3 regions of the Bradyrhizobium sp. 23AC genome follow, and region 2 is predicted to be linked to each of the others. Evidence: predicted binding sites of a transcription regulator. Region 2 holds the regulator's gene; each other region holds the start of a gene.
The links. The regulator PhoB, encoded in region 2, activates phosphate uptake and scavenging genes when phosphate is short. The targets are predictions, from matches to a motif close to TGTCATNNANCTGTCAT.

Region 1 (7,912 bases), on a different contig from region 2:
AGACTTCCCTTCCCCGTGCCAGACTGGAACCATGACGCGAGTCCCACCGGGCTCGCCAACCCACATTGAGGCCCAATGATCTCGAACCGGCTCGCGGCAGCATTGTCCCGCCGCAACATTCATTACGGCTGGGTGATGGTCGGCGTGACCTTCCTTGCCGCGCTGATCAGCGCCGGCACGGTCGGTGCGCCCGGCGTGTTCATCGTTCCGCTTCAGAAGGAGTTCGGCTGGAGCACGGCGGAGATCTCCTCCGCGCTGTCGATCCGGTTCATCCTGTTCGGACTGATGGCGCCATTCGCGGCCGCCCTGCTCAACCGCTACGGCCTGCGCAACGTCACGCTGGCGGCCCAGCTGATCGTCGTCTCGGCGCTCGTAGCATCGCTCGGCATGACCGAGGTCTGGCAGCTCGTTGCGCTGTGGGGCGTGGTGATCGGCATCGGCACCGGCATGACCGCGCTGGTGCTCGGCGCAACCATTGCCACGCGCTGGTTCGCGGCGCGGCGCGGCCTCGTCGTCGGCATCATGACCGCAAGCGTCGCTACCGGTCAGCTCGTGTTCCTGCCGTTGCTCGCAAGCCTCACCGAACGCTATGGCTGGCGGCTGGCGCTCGGCTTTGTCTGCATCATGCTCGGCGTCTCCGCGGTGGCCGTCCTGCTTGCGATGCGCGACCGTCCGAGCGATCTCGGCCTGCGCCCGTACGGCGATGGGGGCACCGAGCCCCTGCCGGCCCCGCCCGTGAGCCACGGCTCGATCACGGGCGTGGCGCTCGGCACGCTGCGCGATGCCTCGAAGTCGACCGCATTCTGGATCCTGTTTGCGACCTTCTTCGTCTGCGGCGCTTCCACCAACGGCCTCGTCCAGGTTCACCTGATCCCGATGTGCCTCGATTTCGGCATCCCGCAGGTGCAGGCCGCGAGCCTGCTCGCAGCCATGGGCATCTTCGACTTCTTCGGCACCATCATGTCGGGCTGGCTGTCGGACCGCTACGACAACCGCTATCTCCTGTTCTGGTATTACGGGTTGCGCGGGCTCTCGCTGATCTTCCTGCCGTTCAGCGATTTCTCGTTCTACGGCCTGTCGATCTTCGCGATGTTCTACGGGCTCGACTGGATCGCAACCGTGCCGCCCACCGTGCGCCTCACCGCGCAGAAATTCGGGCCCGAGCGCGCCAACCTGGTGTTCGGCTGGATCTTTGCCGGCCACCAGCTTGGCGCCGGTACCGCCGCCTTCGGTGCCGGCCTGTCGCGGACCGTCTATGAGAGTTACCTGCCTGCGTTCTTCATCGCCGGCGCGCTCTGCGTGTTCGCCTCGTTGATCGTGCTGGCGCTCTCGCGGCAACCGAAGCTGCAGCCGGCGGCGGCCTCGGCCTAGTATCTAATCGTGGTGGTGACGCCGAACACTGCGGCGTCACCGATCCGCGAAACACCGCTCGGATCGTTCGGATTCGGGACGCCGCCGGAGGGACGGAACACATATTGAAAGTAAGGCGCGATCAGCCAGCCCGGCTTGATGTGCGCCTCGTAGATCATCTCGATCAGCGTCTCGTTGCTGCGCACCGGACTGCGGATGCCGGTGAAGGCCTGCGTGTCGACGTCGAGATTGCGCGCGGTATTCGAGATCCGCATGTAGGCCATGGCGACGCCGAAGCGGTCGAGCGGACGGCCCGGCGTGAAGCCGACGAAGCCGATGCCGCCGTCCATATAGAGGTCGATCAGATTGCGATCCGGCGGGCTGTAGGCGATGCGGCCGAACGCGGTGATGCCGGGGAGCGAGGCCGACGTGCTGGTCTCGGTGACCTCAGGCGGGCGATACAGCACCTGCTCGATCACGGCGAAGATGCCGTAATTGCCTTTGAGTCTTGCGGGAATGCCGCTGCCGCCGGGATCGGCGATCGACATCCCCTCCGCCGTCAAGCGCTGGCTGTCGAACGAGCCGTAATGCTTCCACGCACCCGGCGTGAAATTGCCGGCGAGCGGGCGGCCGCCGATATCGATGTCGTAGTTGAAGCGGACCTGCCCGATCACCCATGGCGGATCGTTGATGCGGAATGCCAGGCCATGATGGTCGCGCAGCTGCGGATCGACATCGCCCGGCCCGGACGGATCGCCATTGAACACCGCACCATACGCGATAATCTTGTCGGTCAGTGCCGCCTTGATGCGAATGCCCGGCACCGCGATCGGTGGCGCCGGGCCGCCCGCCGGAAGATTGCTGGCCTTGATCGCGGGCCAGCCGAAGGTGCCGTTGATGAAGAGGTCGTCGGTCTGGCTGTCGAAGAACTCGACATCGGCGGCCTGCTGGCCGGCCCGGATGTTCAGGCGGTCATTGAAAAAGCTCTGCTCGAAATAGGCATTGTAAAGCCGCTGGTCCGGCAGCGCCTCGATCTCGCTGATGGTGGCGAGGTTCATCACGTAGTTGCGGGAGAGGCCCTGGCCGTAGATGATGAAGGCATTGGCGTAAAAGCGGCCGCCGGTCCAGCCGACCAGCTTGTCGAGGTCGGCGTCGACCGACAGATCAAGCCGGCCGAAATGGACGGCACCGCGCTTCACGCCGCCGGCGGCGTTGGCGATATTGTCTGCGATATAGGTGGCACCGAAATTCAGGCCCTTGCCGGCAAGGCCGTCATGCCACGCGTTGAACCATTTGGGAAACAGCCATGCGGCCGCGCTCTCGTCCTTGGCGCCGGCGAGCGCGCTCGTCGCCGTGCAGGCCACGGCAAGCGCGGCCGCCACGGATATTTGGGTCCCCCAACTCACGATCGACACACGCTACTTGAAGATACCGGTGCGCCGCATGAACAGATAGGCCGCGGCAACCGAGGAGGCCATCAGTACCGCGGCCCAGAGGAATCCGCTCTCGACCTCGGTCAGCGGCAGGCCCTTGGTGTTCATGCCGAAGATGCCGGTGATCAGCGTCGGCGGCAGCAACAGCGAGGTCACGATGGAGAGGGTGTGGAGATGGCGGTTGCTCTCCTCCTCGTTCTTGAAGCGCAGCTCCTCCTCGAGCAGGCGACTGCGCTCGCGCAGCTCGACGATGTCGTGATCGAGGCCATCGAGCCGCTGCGCGAGCTTGCCGGCCTGGATCCGCAACGCCGGCGACAAATGATCGGTGTTCTTCTGATCGAGACGGTGAAACAGCGTGCGCAATCCGGTCAGCTGCCGATGCAGCCGCACGCAGGTGCGGCGGAGCCGGCCGAGGTTGCGGCGCATCTGCGGCTTGGCGTCATCGGCCAGGATGCGCTCCTCGATATCGTCGATCTCCTGGCCGAGCTTGTCGGCCATCCGGTCAAGCGTGTCGGCGACCTCGTCGACGATCTTTTCGAGCAGATGGGCGACGTTGTCGACGCGGTAGCCGCCTTCGAGCACCCGCCGCGTGGCGTCCGCCGAGCACAGCGCCTGATGGCGGCCGGAGACCAGCAGCCGCTCGGTCATGGCGAAGCGCAGGAACGCGGTCTCCTCCGTCGCGCTGTCGATCTCGCGCACGAGGTCGGAAAACACGCCATAGACGCAGTGATCGATGACGTGAAGCTGCTGGAAGGTGTCGCTCGACAGCAGCAGCTCGCGCGCGAGCGGCGGCAGCTGCGACGCCGCGATCCAGGGCCGCGCCCGCGCGTCAGTCAGGTTGAAATGCAGCCACAGCCGGCCGTCATGGCTGAACTCGATCGGCTGCTCGACCGGCAGCGCCTCGGCACTGCCGTCGCCGTGCAGGCGGAAGGCCCAGACCAGGCCGGGAATGGCGGGTTCGCCGTCCGATAGTGCGCTGACAAGCTTTGCCGGCTCAGCCATGGCCAACCCCAACCGCCAACAACTGCCCCATTCCGGAAGATGGCTGACGGCATCTTCCGGACCCCCACGCGGGTACTCAATTACGCCAGTGTTACAGTTTGATGATGCCGCCCTATTCCGCCGCGAGCCCGGTCGCGGCCGCCTCGGCTTGCCTGATGTAGTCGTGCACGACGCGGCCGAACGGCAGCGTCAGATCGGCGATGTAATGATGCGCCCCGAGGCAGCGGCGGACCGGAAAATCCGCAACTGGCGCGTTGACATGCGGCACCAGATGCAGCCGGCCCGGCCCCATCCAGGAGCCCTTCGGCACGATATCGACGAGGTTGATCGCGACCAGCTGGCAGACTTCGAGACGGCCGTCGACGCCCGGGATCATCTTCAGATTGATCTGCGTCTTCGACAGCGTGGCGCGGGTGAGATCGCCGTTGCCGGCCATGCTCTCGTGCTTGTAGCCCATGGTGCCCATGGCGACGAGCTGGCCGGCATATTCCAGCGTGCCCGTCAGCGTGTCCTTGACGATCTCGAGCTTGGGGTGGGCGTATTTCTTGGGAAAGCCCCAGATCTCGCGGCCGGCGGCGATCGGCGGATCGTCGTCGAGATACATCTGCGAGACGAAGTTGACGTCCTCGCCGTTGAGACGCGCGGGGATGACGAGGCCGGATTCGGTGTAGCTGCCGAAGCCGGAAGAATCCGGCATCCTGATCCATTCGTAATGCACGATCGGCTGGTCGATCGGCTGCAATGGCTCAGGCAGGCCGGCGCGGATCAGCACCGGGTCGGTCTCGTAGGTGATGACGAGGAATTCGCGGTTGACGAACCGATACGGCCCGGCCGGATAGCTCGGCCCCGCCGCGGGCATGGACGGAAGTCTCAGCACGTCTTCGCTTCGCATCGCTGGTCTCCTGTGAATCCTGATCGGCGGCAATTGCTAGCGATCCTCATTGACTGCGATGTGAAGCTTTTCCGTCAGGCGCACGACCCCTGCCATTGCAGCGTGGTCGATCTGCGTTGCCGGCGATGCATTGGTGCCGCCTTGTCATCACGCCGTCACCGCGGGACGCAATCGTCTGGCGCAAGCAGGAGGCATCGCCATGGACGCCCGCACGTCGCAACCGACCTATCAGACACATCAGGCGCCCTCGCGGGGCTGGCGGCCCGAGCGCTGCGATCGCGTCGCGCTGGTGCTGCAGGGCGGCGGCGCGCTCGGCGCCTACCAGGCCGGCGTCTACCAGGCGCTGCACGAGGCCGGCATCGAGCCCGACTGGGTCTGCGGTGTCTCGATCGGCGCGATCAACTCTGCCATCATCGCCGGCAACAGGCCGGAGAAGCGGCTGGAGGCGCTGCGCATCTTCTGGGAGCGCATCACCAACCGCAAGATCTGGCACTACACGCCCGACGGCGACATCTTCCGCCAGTGGCGCAATCTCACCAGCGCCTGGATGACCTCGGCGATGGGACAGCCGGGCTTCTTCACCCCGCACCAAATGAACCCCTGGTTCAGCCCGGTCGGCGCGCGCACCGCGACCAGCTATTACGACACGATGCCGTTGAAGGAGAGCCTGCTCGAGCTGGTCGACTTCGATCTCATCAACGAGAAAAAGGTCCGTTTCGCGGTCGGCGCGGTCAACGTGCTCTCGGGCAATTTCATCTATTTCGACAATTCCCATGACGAGATCGAGCCGGAGCACATCATGGCCTCCGGCGCCCTGCCCCCGGCGCTGCCGATGGTGCGGATCGGCACCGATCATTTCTGGGACGGCGGCATCGTCTCCAACACGCCGCTGCAGCACCTGCTCGACCAGGAGGATGCGCTCAACTCGCTGGTGTTCCAGGTCGACCTGTTCAGCGCGCGCGGCGTGCTGCCGCGCTCGATCCAGGACGTGATGGCCCGCCACAAGGACATCATGTATTCCTCGCGCACGCGCCACAACACCGACGTCTATCGCCGCACCCACAATCTGAAGGTCCTGCTCCACAAGGCGCTGGCGAAGTTGCCGGACGAGCAGCTGTCCGACGAGGAGCGCAAGCTCAAGGCGAGCCTGTGCCACATGCCGGAGATCGCGATCCTGCATCTGATCTACCAGCAGAAGGCCTATGAGGGCGACGCCAAGGACCACGAATTCTCGGGCACCTCGATGCGCGAGCACTGGACCAGCGGCTATGAGGACACCAAGCGCACCCTGAAGCGCCGCGACTGGATCAAGATGCCGGAGGAAGGCATGGGACTCGTGGTGCACGACGTGCACCGGGAGACGGAGAGCGCGTAGGAGCGCTCATAGGATGGGTAGAGCGAAGCGAAACCCATCAACGCTTCTTCGACGTCGAACCATGATGGGTTTCGCAAGGGCTCTACCCATCCTACGACCTAGCAGACACGGCCTCGCATTCTCGCGGCCCATTTCGCCCGAGCTTTGCTCTCTTCGTTGCCCTTCTTGTTCAGAAAGGGCGCAGGGAAGGCCGGGCGCCGGCTGGCACCCGCGGTCCCGTGTGCGAACAAGACGCGCACGGGGTGGACAACAGGTGTAGCCGGGCGACCGGCCTTCCCTGCGCGAATGGCTTTACGGCTTATGTCGTGCTCTCCCCGGGGAGCGATGCACTATTGCCCCCGTCGCCTTGCGGATGACTGATGTGCAGACCCGGTTGGGCCGCAACATCACCGCAACACTTGACGCACAGACCCCGGGCGTCAGGACCACACGATTTTGCCGTCCGCGCACATCCCCGTTCCTGTCCCCGATGGCTTGCGTGCGCTCGCCGTCGAGGCCGAACCGAGGACGCCGCCAGCGCCGTGTCGTATCGCGCGTGCTGCTGCTCACGGGGATTCCCGCCCTGCAGCCTGCCCAGCGCGCCGACGCCGTCGCGGCCACCGCCTCCCGGCCCGCGTCTCGTGACGATCGCGAAACGCCCCTCGTGGCGGGCGGGATGGGCCGTTGATACGACATATCCGAAATTCGGTAAACAAGAATGTTTTTGCGTGGAGGGATTGACAGGGTGTTTTGCCCGACGGGCGGCGGGCGGGTGCCACCGTGACTGAATATTCGATGCAATAGCGTAATGGGCGTTCGGGTCCCTCTCCTAATTACCGGGGGCGGGCAACAGCAGATCGTTTCGAGCAAGTCGCTCGCCTTCGGGCCGCGCCTGCCAGGGACGAAGAGCGCGCCTGGTCAAGCGTTCGAGCCGCGACATGGAATACTCGTTAGGTCAATTGCCCGTCAATTTCCAGTGCGCAGCTTCGTCAACGGTGCTGACGGTAATTCTCCGGAATTGCCGTTGCGTCTGCCCCGGTCTGGGATGGGCCATTCAATGCATCCACGTCGAGACAAGACGACTGCCCCTGTATCTGTATCGTACATTGAGTCTGGAGATGATCATGCGCAACATTGCATCGGCGATTGCAATCGTGATCGCGTTGAGCGCGCCGGCTTTGGCTCAGAAGGCCGAGATCGAAGCAAACAATGCGAAATGGATCGAGATGTTCAACAAGGGAGATTTTTCCGGGATTGCGTCCCTCTACAGCGCCGATGCGACCGCGCTCCCGCCCGGCTCCGCGATGGTGCGAGGCCGACCAGCCATCGAGGTCATGTGGAAAAGCATGGCTGAACAAGTGACCGATCCGAAGCTCACAACGGTGGATGTCAAGCCGCTCGGTTCTTCCGCGGCCCGTGAGATCGGCACCTTCGTCCTGAAGACCAAGGGATCGACACCGCAGGACGTGACCGGAAAGTATGTCGTCGTCTGGGAGAAGGTCGGAGACGACTGGAAGCTCGCCACCGACATCTGGAACGACGGCAAGTAGCCGTCTTACGTCCAAACAGCGCTTGCGCAGGAAGCAGGAGGGATCAAACCGACGCGCGTGTTCATTCGCCGTTGTCATTCGATACGCAGGCGCTATCGTGCGCATGCGGCGCAGCCGCGACATTCATCCGATAATTCTAGTCATGGGAGAATCGCATGAAATTCATAACCACCTGGAGCGTACCTCAAGGCACCTTCAATGCAGCCGTCGCCCGCTTTCTCGAGACCGGTGGCGCACCACCCGAGGGCGTCAAGATGCTGGGTCGCTGGCATGGCATGAATGGACAGGGATTTGCGATCTCTGAATCGAGTGATCCAAAAGCCATGTATCG
Region 2 (7,912 bases):
GTTGGCGAGCTTCTCGCCATCCGGGCTCTGGAACAGGTTCGACATGTGCCAGAGCTTCGTCGCCTGCTCCTGCAGCGCCTTGATCAGATGCGGATGGCAATGGCCGAGCGCATTCACAGCCACGCCCGAGGTGAAATCGAGATAGCGATCGCCATTGGTCGCGATCAGCCAGCAGCCTTCGCCGCGCTCGAAGCCGAGGTCGGCTCTGGCGAAAACGGGGAGCAAATGCGGCGCTGCGCTGTTAGTCATGATGTCACTTGAATGTTGAGGACGGTGTGACGCGTGCATTGCGCAACGCACCATCGACCGGCCCGGAAAACGAAACGTGCCGCCTTTTAAGGGCGGCACGCGGGACTATCTTATGCTTGGCAAGACGGGTGTCAATGCCGCCCGGAAAGCCTCGGGAAACGCTGAATCCGTAGTCTTGCGGTGCCGATTTTGCGGGTTTTCACCACGGAACATGTGGAAGCGAGTCGGCGGACTCTTGCGCGGGAGTCACGCCATATTGTAGCGTTTGGATTGTCAGATACGACATCTCGTGCAGCGGTTCTGATCTCAAGAGTCCTCATGTACCGGCGTAAACGTTCGGGCGTCAGTCACGCGTCCGGCGAGCCTTAAGGGATTCTGGCGGCACGGGTTTTTGAAGACTTAGGCAATCGCTGCGAGGCCCCAGGATGGCTGGCGCGTAGCGAGGGAAAGGGTGCAATGACGGTTTTGACCTGGTCCGACGATCGCGTCGAGCAGCTGAAAAAGCTCTGGGAGGCCGGACTTTCGGCCAGCCAGATCGCAGCTGAGCTCGGCAATGTGACCCGCAATGCCGTGATCGGCAAAGTGCACAGGCTCGGTCTGTCCGGCCGCGCCAAGAGCCCTTCATCGGCAGCGCCCCGGCCGCGCAAGGCGCGTCCCGCGCAGCACATGATGCGGGTGACCCGCCCCATCGCGCGCGGCAACACCGCGCTGGCACAGGCCTTCGAGGTCGAGGTGGAGGCTGAACCGGTCACCTACGACAACGTGGTGCCGATGAGCCAGCGGCTGTCGCTGCTCGAGCTGAACGAGGCGACCTGCCACTGGCCGGTCGGCGATCCCTCGAGCCCGGATTTCTTCTTCTGCGGCGGCAAGGCGCTGTCCGGCCTGCCCTACTGCGCCCAGCACTCGCGCGTGGCGTATCAGCCGGCGGCGGATCGCCGTCGCGCGCCGGCGAAGCCGGGTCCGCGCTGAGCACGGGCTCAGGCGACATCGAGACAAAGAAAAGCGCGCTGGCCGGCGCGCTTTTTTGTTGGCTTATCGCGAGCAAACCTTACGTCTGCTCCGCCTTCGCGAAGCGATCGTCGAGCGCGTAGCCGGCGCCGCGGACGGTGCGGATCGGGTCCTGCTCGCGACCGAGATTGAGCAGCTTGCGCAGGCGGCCGATATGGACGTCGACGGTGCGCTCGTCGATGTAGATGTCGCGGCCCCAGACGCTGTCGAGCAGCTGCTCGCGCGAGAACACGCGGCCGGGATGCTCCAGGAAGAACTCCAGCAGACGATATTCGGTCGGGCCGAGATCGATCGGCCGGCCCGAGCGCGCCACGCGGCGCTTGTCGCGGTCGAGCTCGATGTCGCCATAGGCGAGCACTGTCGCGAGCCGCTCAGGACTGGCGCGGCGCAGCAGGCCCTTCACGCGCGCCAAAAGCTCCGGCACCGAGAACGGCTTGACGATGTAGTCGTCGGCGCCGGTCGCAAGTCCCCGCACCCGCTCGCTCTCCTCGCCGCGCGCGGTGAGCATGATGATCGGGAGCTGCTTGGTGTCGGGCCGCGTGCGCAGGCGACGGCACAGCTCGATGCCCGACAGGCCCGGCAGCATCCAGTCGAGCACGATCAGGTCCGGGATGTGCTCCTTGAGGCGGGTGTCGGCGTCGTCGCCGCGCATGACCGTCTCGACGTCATAGCCGTCGCCTTCGAGGTTGTAGCGAAGCAGCTCGGTGAGAGCTTCCTCGTCCTCAACCACCATAATGCGTGCGCCCATCGGGTCGTCGCTCCTTCAAGTCTTCAGGTATTCGGGACCGTCGTGGCGAAGGTTGTCATGTCGCCCTTCGGCCGCTTGTCGGTGATCGCCTGGCCCTCGATCATGTAGAACACGGTCTCGGCGATGTTGGTGGCGTGGTCGCCGATCCGCTCGATGTTCTTGGCGCAGAACATCAGATGGATGCAGAACGAGATGTTACGCGGATCCTCCATCATGTAGGTGAGGAGCTCGCGGAACAGCGAGGTGCAGATCGCGTCGACTTCCTCGTCGCCCTTCCACACCGCCATCGCCGCCGGCAGATCATGCGCGGCATAGGCGTCCAGCACCGACTTGACCTGCTGCTGCACGAGGTCGGTCATGTGCTCCAGGCCGCGGAACAGTTTCAGCGGATGGAAGTCGGTCTCCAGCGCGGCGACGCGCTTGCCCATGTTCTTGGCGAGGTCGCCGATGCGCTCGAGGTCGGTCGCAACGCGCATGGCGCCGACGATCTCGCGCAGATCCACCGCCATCGGCTGGCGGCGGGCGATGGTGAGCACCGCGCGTTCCTCGATGCGCTTCTGCAGCGCGTCGAGCTCGGCGTCGATGGTGACGACGCGCTGGCCGAGCGCGACGTCGCGGCGGATCAGCGCGTCGACGGAATCGACGATCATGCGCTCGGCGATGCCGCCCATCTCGGCGACCAGGCGGGTGAGCTCCTGGAGGTCGGTGTCGAAAGCTTTTGCGGTATGTTCAGTACCCATGTCGCGTCTCCTCAGCCGAACCGGCCGGTGATGTAATCCTGCGTGCGCCGGTCGCTCGGCGACGTGAAGATCTTGCTGGTGTCGTCGAACTCGATCAGCTCGCCGAGATACATGAAGGCGGTCTTGTCGGAGACGCGCGCGGCCTGCTGCATGTTGTGGGTGACGATCGCGATCGTGTAGTTCTCGGACAGTTCCTGGATCAGCTCCTCGACCTTGGCGGTCGAGATCGGATCGAGCGCCGAGCAGGGCTCGTCGAACAAGATCACTTCAGGCCGCACCGCGACGGTGCGGGCGATGCACAGGCGCTGCTGCTGGCCGCCGGAGAGCGACAGGCCGGAGGCGTTGAGCTTGTCCTTGACCTCGTTCCAGAGCGCGCCGCCGCGCAGCGCCTTCTCGACGCGGTCGTCCATCTCGGACTTCGAGATCTTCTCGTAGAGGCGGATGCCGAAGGCAATGTTCTCGTAGATCGTCATCGGGAACGGCGTCGGCTTCTGGAACACCATGCCGACCCGGGCGCGCAGCAGATTGAGGTCGAGCCTGGGGTCGAGAATGTTGGTCTGGTCCAGCATGAGCTGACCGGTGGCGCGCTGGCCCGGATAGAGGTCGTACATCCGGTTGAAGATGCGCAGCAGGGTCGACTTGCCGCAGCCCGACGGGCCGATGAACGCCGTGACGCGGTTGGCGCCCAGCGTCAGGTTGATGTTCTTCAGCGCATGGTGCTCGCCGTAATAGAAATTGAGATTGCGCACCGTCACCTTGGCCGGGGCTTCCGGCAGCGGCTGCGAGGCCAGATGAGCGTTGGAACTCATGGATACGGACAGGTCGGTCATTTTGCAGTCCTCTCGGCGCCGAGGATGCGCGCGCCAATGTTCAGGGCAAGCACGGTGAGCGTGATCAGCAGCGCGCCGCTCCAGGCGAGCTGCTTCCAATAGGCGTAGGGGCTCTGGACGAAGTTGTTGATGGTGACGGGCAGGTTGGCCATCGTCTTGTTCAGGCCGAGGCTGAAGAACTGGTTCGACAGCGCGGTGAAGAGCAGCGGCGCGGTCTCGCCGGCGACGCGGGCGGTGGCGAGCAGCACGCCGGTGATGAGGCCCGACCGGGCCGCACGATAGGCGATGCGCTTGATCACCAGCGAGCGCGGCAGGCCGAGCGCCGAGGCCGCCTCGCGCAGCGGATTCGGCACCAGCAGCAGCATGTCCTCGGTGGTGCGCAGCACGACCGGGATCACGATGACGGCGAGCGCCAGGCTGCCTGCGATCGCGGAGAAGCCACGCATCGGCACCACCACCGCGCCATAGATGAACAGGCCGATGATGATCGAGGGCGCCGAGAGCAGGATGTCGTTGATGAAGCGGATCACCGAGGTCAGCCGGTCGTTGCGGCCGTATTCGGCAAGGTAGGTACCGGCGAACAGGCCGAGCGGCGCGCCGATGCCGACGCCGATCAACGTCATGATGATCGAACCGACGATCGCGTTGCGCAGGCCGCCTTCGGTCGAACCCGGCGGCGGCGTATCCGCGACGAAGATCTCGAGATTGAGGCCGGCCAGGCCGTTGAAGAGCAGCGTGATCAGGATCAGCGCGAGCCAGGTGACGCCGAAGGCGGCCGCGGCGAAGCAGAGCCCGCGGATGACGATGTCCTTGCGGCGACGACGCGAATAGATCGGATTGAGCGCCATGACGTTACTTCCCCGCCTTCTTGTCCAGCCGCATCAGCATCAGCCGCGCTGCGGCCAGCACGAAGAACGTCAGCACGAACAGCAAGAGGCCGAGCAGGATCAGGCCGGACTGGTGCAGGCCGTCGCTCTCGGCGAATTCGGATGCGATCGCCGCCGAGATCGTGGTGCCCGGCGCGAAGATCGATGAGGAGATGCGGAACGAATTGCCGATGATGAAGGTCACCGCCATGGTCTCGCCGAGCGCGCGGCCCAGCGCCAGCATGACGCCGCCGATGATGCCGACGCGGGTGTAGGGGATCACCACGCTGCGGACGACTTCCCAGGTGGTGCAGCCGACGCCGTAGGCGGCCTCCTTGAGCACCGGCGGCACCGTCTTGAACACGTCGACCGAGATCGAGGTGATGAAGGGCAGCACCATGATGGCGAGGATCAGCGCGGCGTTGAACGTGCTGAGATAGGACGGCGGACCTGCGAAGATCGCGCCCAGCACCGGCACGCCGTCGAAGATCCTGATCATGAAGGGCTGGTAGGTGTTGGCCAGGAACGGGCCCAGCACGAAGAAGCCCCACATGCCGTAGATGATCGAGGGAATGCCGGCGAGCAGCTCGATCGCCATGCCGATCGGGCGGCGCAGCCATTGCGGGCAGAGCTCGGTGAGGAAGATCGCAATGCCGAGACCGACGGGAATGGCGATCAGCATTGCGATGAAGGAGGTGACGAGCGTGCCGTACATCGGCCCGAGCGCGCCGAGCACGGGCGGATCGGCCGACGGCGCCCAGCGCTGCGTCCACAGGAAGGAGAAGCCGTATTCCTTCATCGCCGGGAACGCGCCGACGATCAGCGAGACGATGATGCCGCCGAGAATGAGGAGCACCGAGATCGCGGACAGCCGCGTGATCCAGTAGAAGGTGACGTCGCCGAGCTTGAACGCGCTCAAGGCCTTGGCGCGGTCATACGGTCCGGCGTCGTCGATTACATCGCTCTGAACGGCCATATCTGCCACGCCGATCCCCTGTGCCCGATAATATACGCTTGTTGTCAGTCTTTTTGTCGGTCTCGCGCTCCGGACGCGGCGCGCGCCGATCCGGAGCGGTAGTCTGCGGGTCCCGACCCTCCGCGGAGCAGCACTTGCGTGCTGCGCCGCATCCGGGACACGAGAGGAGAGCGCTTAGCTCTTGATCTCGGCAGCCCAGGTCTTCTCGATCAGGGTCACGACGCCTTCGGGCATCGGGATGTAGTCGAGCTCTTCAGCCGCCTTGCCGCCGCTCTTGAAGGCCCAGCGGAAGAACTTGATGGCTTCCTGCGAGGCCGCCTTGTCGGTGGCATCCTTGTGCATGAGGATGAAGGTCGCCGCCGTGATCGGCCAGGACTTCTCGCCGGGCTGGTCGGTCAGGATGACGTAGTAGCCGGGCGCCTTGGCCCAGTCGGCGTTGGAGGCGGCCGCCTGGAAGGCTTCGACGGTCGGCTGCACCGGCTTGCCGGCCTTGTTGACGAGACCGGTGTAGGTCAGCTTGTTCTGCTTGGCATAGGCGTACTCGACGTAACCGATCGAGTTCTTGGTCTGGCTGATGTTGCCCGACACGCCTTCGTTGCCCTTGGCGCCGACGCCGACCGGCCACTCGACCGCGGTGCCCTCACCGACCTTGCTCTTCCAGTCCGCGCTGGCCTTGGCGAGATAGTTGGTGAAGTTGAAGGTGGTGCCCGAACCGTCCGAGCGGCGGACCACGGTGATGGCGTCCGAGGGCAGCTTCAGATTCGGATTGAGCTTCTTGATCGCGGCGTCGTCCCACTTGGTGATCTTGCCGAGATAGATGCTGGCGAGCGTCTCGCCGTCGAACACCATCTCGCCGGGCTTCACGCCCTCGAGGTTGACGACGGGGACGATGGCGCCCATCACCATCGGCCACTGGACGAGGCCGTCCTTCTCGAGCTGCTCGGCCTTGAGCGGCGCGTCGCTGGCGCCGAAGGTCACGGTCTTGGCCTGGATCTGCTTGATGCCGCCGCCGGAGCCGATCGACTGGTAGTTCAGACCGTTGCCGGTCTCCTTCTTGTAGGCGTCAGCCCATTTGGAATAGATCGGGAACGGGAAGGTGGCACCGGCACCGGTGATGTCGGCAGCAAAGGCCGCCGTCGTCGAAGCGGCGACCATGCCGGCAGCGACGATCGTTTTGAGGAAATTCATGCTGGTCTCCATTGGGGGGAGCGAAGCGCCAACCGCGCCCGATCGCGCTCCCCGCGCCGCCCCTTTAGGAGCGGTCGGCTGTGCTTTTACGAAGGTTTCGTGACAGTCGGATGACACATCCAAGCGATTGAAATCGCTCGACTTTCAGGCCTAAACTAAAGTCTTAGCCTGGGGAAAACAGGCGGTGAAAGTGGCGCCCTGCCGGGGCACACTTTCGATCAAAAGCCGGCCGCGATGGCGGTTAAGAATATGTTTCACCAGCGATAATCCGAGCCCCGTGCCGCCCTGCGAGCGGCTGTCGCCGACGTCGACCCGGTAGAACCGCTCGGTCAGCCGCGGCAGGTGCTCGGGCGCGATGCCGGGGCCGAAATCGCGCACCATGATCCGGATTTCCTGAGTTCCATCAGTGGCCGCGGCTGGCGTCAGCGACACGATGACGCGTCCGCCGGAGGCGCCGTATTTGAGCGCGTTCTCGATCAAATTCTCGAACAGGCGGAGCAGCTCCTCGCGGTCACCCGCGATCATCACCGGTCCCTCGGGCAGATGGATCTCGACCTCGACCTGGCGCTCGCGCGCCAGCGGCTCGAGCCCGTCGGCGACCTGGCGGATGATCGGCAACAGGTCGACCAGGGTGTCGGGCCGGACATGGGCCGACAGCTCGACCCGCGACAGCGACAACAGATCGTCGATCAGGCGCGCCATGCGGGTGGCCTGGTTGTGCATGATGCCGAGGAAGCGCTCGCGCGCCTTGGGATCGTCCTTGGCCTGGCCCTGCAGCGTGTCGATGAAGCCCGACAGCGCGGCCAGCGGCGTGCGCAGCTCGTGGCTGGCATTGGCGACGAAGTCGGCGCGCATCTCCTCCACCCGGCGCAGCGGCGTCTGGTCGTGGAAGGTCATCAGCATGCATTTGTCGGCGCCGCCGAAGCTGGTCGGCACCGGCACCGGCGTGATCATGAGCTCCATCCAGCGGTCGACCGGGACGTGGTCGAGATAGGTCGCGCGCCGCGGCTCGGTGGTCGCGATCGCTTCGCGCAGCGCCGTGATGATCTCCGGCGAGCGCAGCGCGAACTGGGCGAGCTCGTTCCGGCGCAGCGCCGGCGCGAGCTGGGCGGCGGCGGCGTTGAGGTGGATGACGCGGCCGGCGCGGTCGAGCAGCACCGCCGGGTCCGGCATGCCGGCAACGACCGCGGCCACCGCCGCGCTCTCGACCGGGTTGATGCGCCTGACATCGTCGCGCGAGGCGGCGGGATCATGCAGCCGCCACGGGACCAGCGCGGCCGCCGCGATACAGAGGAACACGATCGCGG
Region 3 (7,912 bases), 440 kb from region 2:
ACGCCGTTGACCTTCTCGTTGTTCTGGAACGCCTTCTCGAGCTTGCCCCAGCTCTCTTCGCGGCGCGCCTTGTCGCGCGACAGCACGGCTTCGCCGAGCGCGTTCTCGATGCGATCGAGGAACACTTCGACCTCGTCCCCGACCTTCAGTTCACTATCACGGCCGGGGCCGGAAAATTCGCGCAGGGCGACGCGGCCCTCGGTCTTCAGGCCGACGTCGATGACGGCCATGTCCTTTTCAATTGCAACAACCTTGCCCTTGACGACGGAGCTCTCCTGCAGGTTGCCACCTGCGAAGGACTCGTCGAGCATCGCGGCGAAATCGTCGCGCGACGGGCTATAGGTATCAGCAGAAGTCGAAGCCATTTGTTCTCCAGTTGCGGATGTCGTGCCGGCCGTTGGGTTCATGGGCGCATCGCACGCGCAGTGTCGGAAGGTCCGCAAGACCTTCGAGCGACCGCTCGCTGCTCCGGCCTGAGAGGCGGAACAGCGGAAGCGGGCCGGCTGAGGCCCGCGCGTTCGATACGTGGAAATCTTGTGTCCGGAGCCTAGATCGCGTCGGCCCCAAACAGGGGACCGAGGTATCGACCTCAAAGAGCGGGAGCGGGCACTTCCTCCAATGACGGCGGCGGCTTAACCCCGCGACCGGCCCGCTCGGACGGCCTCGATAATGTCGATGGCGGCCCGGACGCCGCCTTCTATATCCAGTTGGGAGTTATCTAGCAAGTAAGCATCCGCGGCCGGTTTCAGGGGGGCAATCGGCCGGTTCTTGTCGCGTTCGTCGCGCTGGATGATGTCGGCGAGCACGGCGGCCTCGTCGGCCTCCTCGCCCCTCGCCTTGGCTTCCATGGTCCGGCGGCGCGCTCGGACTTTTGGGTCTGCGACGACGAAAATCTTCACGTCCGCATGCGGGCAGATCACAGTTCCAATGTCCCGGCCGTCCAGCACCGCTCCGGGCGGATCGGCGGCGAATTGCCGCTGAAAATTGACGAGGGCCTCGCGAACCCTGGGGATCGCCGAGACGATGGAGGCGCCCTCGCCGGCCTTCTGGGTCTTCAGGGCGGGATTGCCGAACTTTTCGGGATCGAGTTCCAGCGCCGCGGCGACCGCAGCCTCCTCGTCCCGGAGATCGTGACCAGACTGCATCAGGGCATAGGCCACCGCGCGATAGATCACGCCGGTATCGAGATGACGATAGCCGTAGTGGTGCGCGAGACGCTTGCCGAGTGTGCCTTTGCCCGAGGCCGCAGGTCCGTCGATGGCGATGATCATGAAAACTCGGCCCCGAGCGAACGCATCATCGGAATAAAGTCCGGAAAGCTGGTGGCGATGAAGGCGGTGTCGTCGACGGTCACCGGCTGGTCGGAAGCGCAGCCCATCACCAATGCGGACATCGCGATGCGATGGTCCATGTGGGTCGCGACGGTGCCGCCGCCGGGGACGTGACCGCGACCCTCGACGATCAGATCATCGCCGGAGACCTCGACCTTCACGCCGTTGACGCGGAGCATGGCGGCCGTGGCCTCCAGGCGGTCCGATTCCTTGACGCGCAGCTCCTGCAAGCCGCGCATGATCGTGGTGCCCTCGGCGAAGGCGGCTGCCACCGCCAGCACGAGATATTCATCGATCATCGAGGGCGCGCGCTCCGGCGGCACCACGACGCCGCGCAGCTTCGAGGCCCGCACGCGCAGCTTCGCCATCGGCTCGCCGGCGTCGCCGCGGACTTCGCTCTCCTCTATCGAGGCGCCCATTTCGCGCAGCGTGGTGAACAGGCCGGTGCGTAGCGGATTGGTCATGACATCCGACAGGACGACATCGGAGCCCTCGACGATCAGCGCCGCGACCACCGGGAAAGCCGCTGAGGAGGGATCGGCCGGCACCACGACATTGGCGCCGTGCAGCTCGGGCTGGCCTTTGAGCGTGATACGGCGGCCGTGCACGCCCTCCTGTGCCGAGGTGATGTCGGCGCCAAAATGCTTCAGCATCAATTCGGTGTGGTCGCGGCTGGCCTCGGTCTCGATGACGGTCGTGATGCCAGGTGCGGCAAGGCCCGCCAGCAGCACCGCAGATTTGATCTGGGCCGAGGCGACCGGGGTCTTGTAGGTGATCGGCAGCGGATCGCGGGCACCCTGGAGTGTCAGGGGCAGGCGGCCGCCCTCACTGCCGGAGATGACCTTGGCGCCCATCTTTTCCAGCGGATCGAGGATCCGGCGCATGGGGCGGCTGCGCAGCGAGGCGTCGCCGTCGAAAACCGCCGAGATCGGGCAGCCGGCGACGGCGCCCATCACCAGCCGACAGCCGGTGCCAGAGTTCCCGAAATCCAGTACGGCCTTGGGCTGGGCGAAGCCCGCGACGCCGACGCCCTGCACCTTCCAGGCAAAATCGCCGGTCCGCTCGACGGTGGCGCCCAGCGCCTGCATCGATTTGGCGGTGTTGAGGACGTCCTCGCCCTCGAGCAGGCCTGAAATCCTGGTCTCGCCGACCGCGAGCGCGCCCAGGATGAGGGCACGGTGGGAGATCGACTTGTCCCCGGGCACCCGTACTTTCCCGGTCAGGGGCCCACTGGCGCGAGCCTGGAGCGGCCTCGTTTGGTCGGAATGGGTCACGATTGTGTCCTTGGATGCGCCCTCAAGGGGGCTGGGCGCAGGTACCACATGGCCAGCGCCCCGTCACGGGCATGTCGTTCTCCCGTAATGCGCTATTGACAGCGGGCCGCCAACTAGCCAAGTGAAACACCGCTTTTCAGACATTCCCAGGATTCCTGCCGTGGCCAAGTCCGAACTCGGAACCAAACGTATTTGCCCAACCACGGGCAAGAAGTTCTATGACCTCAACAAGAATCCGGTGATCTCGCCCTATACCGGCGAAGTCGTGCCGATCGCCCCGGTCGCGCCCGCGCGCATGCCCCGCGGCGCCGAAGCCCGGCACGCAGCGACGGCCGACACCACGCCGGAGCCGGCAGAGGTCGAGGAGGTCTCGCTCGAGGAGGCCGACGCCGAGGAGAACACCGGCAAGGTCAAGGCCGCCGTGCCCGAATCCGAGGACGATATCGAGGTCGATGAGACCCTCGATGACGACGATGACGATGATTCGACCTTCATTGCCGACGAAGAAGAGGGCGATGAGGACGTGACCGACATCATTGGTGATGTCGGAGGTGATGAAGAGACTTGAGATCAGCCCTGATCTGTGAAAAAGGGTGCACCGCGCGAGTCACCAGGACTCGCCGGTGCGGGTGATCCACCAGGATCCCCGCAAGGACTAAGGGGCCATAGCTCAGCTGGGAGAGCGCTTGCATGGCATGCAAGAGGTCGGCGGTTCGATCCCGCCTGGCTCCACCAGCCTTCGCTCGCTTCGCGAGCTTCGGCTAGGCAAGCCTGTGGAAGTCTCTCGTAGCGAAGCGAGCGAAGGCTGCCCCGCCATAGCCCGAAGGGCGTCGGCGGGCTCAAGCTGATATCCACGCTGCATTGAAGCAACACGCTAAACGTGCCTTGAGGCTGCTATCCTACCCTCCGGGGAGGAAGCAGAATGAAATACGTCTATATCCTCGAAAGTCTCGATTCCGAGCGCTTCTATGTCGGCATCACGGATGATTTGCGGGCACGCTTGGCGAAGCACAACGCAGGCGAAGTACCGCACACCTCCAAATTTGGGCCTTGGCGAATTAGGACCTATTTCGCCTTCGACGACGCTGCACGCGCTGTTGCGTTCGAGCGATATCTGAAATCTGGCTCAGGACGCGCTCTCGCAAAGAAGCATTTCTGATCGCCGAACCCCCTACTCCCCGATCACCGCGTTCAGCCGATCCCGCAGCGCGACGATCTCGTCCTTCATCGACACCAGTTCCGACACCGAGCAGTCCGAGGCCGCCAGGATCGACTGTGGCACGCTGCGGGCTTTTTCCTTCAGCGCATGGCCCTGCGCCGTCAGCGCGATCAAGACCTGACGCTCGTCCTCGCTCGAGCGGGTGCGCCTGACGAGATGGGCGGCCTCGAGCCGCTTGAGCAGCGGCGTCAGCGTGCCCGAATCCAGGAACAGCCGCTCGCCGATGTCCTTGACCGGCACGTCGTCGCGCTCCCACAGCACCAGCATGACCAGATATTGCGGATAGGTCAGGCCCAGCCGGTCCAGCAGCGGCTTGTAGACGCGGTTGAAGGCGTGCGCGGCCGAATAGACCGCGAAGCAGATCTGGTTGTCGAGGCGTTGCGGATCGAGGGTCGATAGCTTCCGGGGCATGGAGAATCTCACGGGATTTCCTCCCATTCTGGGGCCGGCGGGCGGCACATTCAATTGCGAACAATTAAATGTGAGCCATGCTATTTTCAATTGCGCACAATCAAATTGTTTGCGATACAGAGCGCACCCCAACCGGAAGACCCGAGGAGACGACAATGTCCGTGAACGTCCTCTACAAGACCAGCGCCAAGGCCACCGGCGGCCGTGATGGCCATGCTGCAACCCTCGACGGCGCGCTCGACGTCAAGCTCACCACGCCGAAGGAGCTCGGCGGCGGCGGCGGCGCCGGCAACAATCCCGAGCAGCTGTTCGCGGCCGGCTATGCCGCCTGTTTCATCGGCGCGATGAAGTTCGTGTCGTCGCAGGGCGGGCCGAAGGTTCCGGCCGATGCCTCCGTCACCTCGACCGTCGGCATCGGCCCGCGCTCCGAGGGCGGCTTCGGTCTCGACATCGATCTCGCCGTCTCGCTGCCGGGCCTCGCCCGCGCGGAAGCCGAGGCGCTGGTCGAGAAGGCGCACCAGGTGTGCCCGTACTCCAATGCCACGCGCGGCAATGTCGACGTTCGCCTGACGGTCGTCTGATCGAAAGTGCGGATTGGCTGGCCCGGGATCCCCCTCGGGCCGGCCGCTTCCGCTGATCTGCCAATCCTGATTTGCCATGCCGCGGCATGCGGCCGGCAGTGCATACGCCCCTACGCAACAGGCCATTGCTGGCTTGTGCGAACCTCGCTAGGCCTGTGACCAAATATCGACACAGGGGAAGCGAAGGCATGAGTTCTGAAGCCGCCAGTTCTGAAGCCGCATTGGGCGCAATGAGCGGATTGCGCGTCATCGATCTCACGCGCGTGCTCGGCGGTCCCTACTGCACCCAGATCCTCGCCGACCACGGCGCCGACGTGATCAAGGTCGAGCCGCCCGCGGGCGACGAGGTGCGTGAATGGGGCCCTCCCTTCCACGAGGAGGACGCGGCCTATTTCGTCGGCATCAACCGCAACAAGCGCTCGATCGGCCTCGACCTCGCCTCCGAGGGTGGCCGCATCGTGCTGCTCAAGATGCTGGAGACCGCCGACGTCCTGATCGAGAATTTCAAGCCGGGCACGCTGGAGAAATGGGGCATCGGCAACGATGTGCTCAGCAAGAAATTCCCGCGCCTCGTGCATTGCCGGATCTGCGGCTTCGGCGCCGACGGGCCGCGCGGCGGCAATCCCGGCTATGACGCCATCATCCAGGCCATGACCGGCATGATCGCCGCGACCGGCTCGCCCGAGAGCGGACCGATGCGGATCGGCGTGCCCCTGGTCGACATCACGACGGGACTTTACGCGGCGATTGGCATCCTGATGGCGCTGTCGGAGCGGCAGCGCTCGGGCAAGGGGCAGTTCCTGGAGACGACGCTGTACGAGACCGGCCTTGCCATCATGCATCCGCACACCGCGAATTATTTCATGCATGGCAAGCCGCCGTCGCTGACCGGCAACGAGCATCCGAACCTCGTGCCCTACGCGATCTTCCCGACCAAGACGGACAACATCTTTATCGGCGTCGGCAATGACGGCACCTTCCGCAAGCTCGCCAAGGAGATCGGCAAGCCCGAGCTCGGCACCGATCCGCGCTTTGCCCGCAACAAGGACCGCATCGCCAACCGCGAGGCGCTGCGCGCCGAGCTTGCTGCCGTGTTCAGCCAGCACGAGGCCGAGCCGCTGTGCAATCGCCTGCTCGCCGCGGGCCTGCCCGCAGGGCCCGTGCAGAAGATCGACCAGGCGTTGACCAACCCGCACACGATCGCGCGCGGCGATATTATCGAGAAGGACTGGTACAAGGGCGTCGCCTCGCCGATCCGGCTCGACCGCAGCAAGCCGAGCCTGCGCCGGCTGCCGCCGAAATTCAGCCAGCACTCCCAGGAGGTGCTGGGCGAGTTCGGCTACTCCAAGGCCGAGATCGACGCGATGGTCGAGAAGGGCACCGTCTGCGGCCCCGAGCGCAAGCGCTAGAGGCGACCACCTCCGTCCAACGAATGATGCCGCAGTGCGGCGCGGGCACGATAGTGCACCGCGAACGGAGGAGGCTGCCCGCTCCGTCTTCGCCTATTTGCCGGCTTCCCTTTTCCAGCGCTTGCCGCTTTCGTTTCGGCCGCTTACACAGTCATGTGAACGTCATATGGCGCTGCTAGCGCAAGCGCTTCTTTTGACGGCCAAGGGAGGTTTACTTGATGGCTCTTCGACACTTTGGGGCGGCTGCCGCATTTGCACTCACGGTTGGCATGACGGCGTCGCCGGCGCTGGCCGTGACGGAAATCCAGTGGTGGCACGCGATGACCGGCGCCAACAACGACGTCATCGTCAAGCTCGCCAACGACTTCAACGCGTCGCAGAGCGACTTCAAGGTCGTTCCGACCTACAAGGGCAATTACGCCGACACCATGAACGCGGGCATCGCGGCGTTTCGTGCCGGCAACGCACCGCACATCATGCAGGTGTTCGAGGTCGGCACCGCCACCATGATGGCTGCGACCGGCGCGGTGAAGCCCGTCTACAAGCTGATGGCCGACGCCGGCGAGAAGTTCGATCCCAAGATCTACCTGCCCGCCATCACCGGCTACTACTCGACCTCGAAGGGCGAGATGCTGTCGTTCCCCTTCAACTCGTCGTCCACCGTCATGTGGGTCAATCTCGACGAGCTGAAGAAGGCCAATGTCGCGATCCCGAAAACCTGGCCCGAGACGTTCGAGGCCGCCAAGAAGCTGAAGGCTGCCGGTCATGACACCTGCGGCTTCTCCGGCTCCTGGGTCACCTGGGTCAATCTCGAGCAACTCTCCGCCTGGCACAACGTCCCGCTCGCCAGCAAGGCCAACGGCCTCGACGGCTTCGACACCAAGCTCGAGTTCAACGGGCCGCTCCAGGTCAAGCATCTCGAAAACCTGGTCGAGCTCCAGAAGACCAAGGTCTACGACTATGCTGGCCGTACCAACACCGGCGAAGGCCGCTTCACCTCGGGCGAATGCCCGATCTACCTGACCTCGTCGGCCTTCTTCGGCAACGTCAAGGCCCAGGCCAAGTTCAACTTCACCGCTGTGCCGATGCCGTATTATCCGGAGGCAAAGGGCGCGCCGCAGAACTCGATCATCGGCGGCGCTTCGCTCTGGGTCATGGGCGGCAAGCCGGCCGACGAATACAAGGGCGTCGCAAAATTCCTGACCTTCCTCTCCGACACCGATCGCCAAGTCTACATCCACAAGGCCTCGGGCTATCTGCCGATCACCAAGGCGGCCTATGAGAAGGCCAAGGCCGAGGGCTTCTACAAGGACCAGCCCTATCTCGAGACCCCGCTGCTCGAGCTGACCAACAAGGAGCCGACCGAGAACTCGCGCGGTCTGCGCCTCGGCAACATGGTTCAGCTCCGTGACGTCTGGTCGGAAGAAATCGAGCAGGCGCTGGCCGGCAAGAAGACCGCCAAGCAGGCGCTGGATGCCGCCGTCGAGCGCGGCAACACCATGCTGCGGCAGTTCGAAAAGACCGCCGTCAAGTGAGGCGATGAGCGGCAGGCCGGTCCCCCGGCCTGCCGCTTTCGGCGGATACCATGCAAAAGCAAGCCATTTTCCAATCCAGGCTATTGCCTTACGCGCTGGTTGCGCCGCAGCTCGCGATCGTCCTGCTATTCTTCTACTGGCCGGCCCTGCAG

Region 1: a site for PhoB is predicted at 4,820-4,836, ahead of RAD10_RS16020 (acetoacetate decarboxylase). Genes of this name have one in related genera too.
Region 3: a site for PhoB is predicted at 6,375-6,391, ahead of ugpB (sn-glycerol-3-phosphate ABC transporter substrate-binding protein UgpB). Genes of this name have one in related genera too.

Annotation. Positions count from the first base shown of each region.
Region 1 is NZ_JAVAYN010000006.1:20,736-28,647, forward strand. It holds gene RAD10_RS16005 (MFS transporter) at 76-1,371, shown strand; gene RAD10_RS16010 (carbohydrate porin) at 1,368-2,732, opposite strand; gene RAD10_RS16015 (transporter) at 2,769-3,785, opposite strand; gene RAD10_RS16020 (acetoacetate decarboxylase) at 3,898-4,677, opposite strand; gene RAD10_RS16025 (patatin-like phospholipase family protein) at 4,877-6,052, shown strand; gene RAD10_RS16030 (YybH family protein) at 6,970-7,581, shown strand; gene RAD10_RS16035 (DUF3303 domain-containing protein) at 7,737-7,912, shown strand, end outside.
Region 2 is NZ_JAVAYN010000001.1:401,015-408,926, forward strand. It holds gene RAD10_RS01930 (aspartate aminotransferase family protein) at 1-249, opposite strand, end outside; gene RAD10_RS01935 (GcrA family cell cycle regulator) at 706-1,218, shown strand; gene phoB (phosphate regulon transcriptional regulator PhoB) at 1,298-2,005, opposite strand; gene phoU (phosphate signaling complex protein PhoU) at 2,029-2,745, opposite strand; gene pstB (phosphate ABC transporter ATP-binding protein PstB) at 2,757-3,575, opposite strand; gene pstA (phosphate ABC transporter permease PstA) at 3,572-4,423, opposite strand; gene pstC (phosphate ABC transporter permease subunit PstC) at 4,428-5,417, opposite strand; gene pstS (phosphate ABC transporter substrate-binding protein PstS) at 5,592-6,605, opposite strand; gene RAD10_RS01970 (ATP-binding protein) at 6,756-7,912, opposite strand, start outside.
Region 3 is NZ_JAVAYN010000001.1:836,894-844,805, forward strand. It holds gene rpsA (30S ribosomal protein S1) at 1-365, opposite strand, end outside; gene cmk ((d)CMP kinase) at 633-1,271, opposite strand; gene aroA (3-phosphoshikimate 1-carboxyvinyltransferase) at 1,268-2,605, opposite strand; gene RAD10_RS03905 (TIGR02300 family protein) at 2,766-3,173, shown strand; tRNA gene RAD10_RS03910 (tRNA-Ala) at 3,265-3,340, shown strand; gene RAD10_RS03915 (GIY-YIG nuclease family protein) at 3,528-3,764, shown strand; gene RAD10_RS03920 (MarR family winged helix-turn-helix transcriptional regulator) at 3,777-4,235, opposite strand; gene RAD10_RS03925 (organic hydroperoxide resistance protein) at 4,391-4,816, shown strand; gene RAD10_RS03930 (CaiB/BaiF CoA transferase family protein) at 5,005-6,225, shown strand; gene ugpB (sn-glycerol-3-phosphate ABC transporter substrate-binding protein UgpB) at 6,444-7,760, shown strand; gene ugpA (sn-glycerol-3-phosphate ABC transporter permease UgpA) at 7,811-7,912, shown strand, end outside.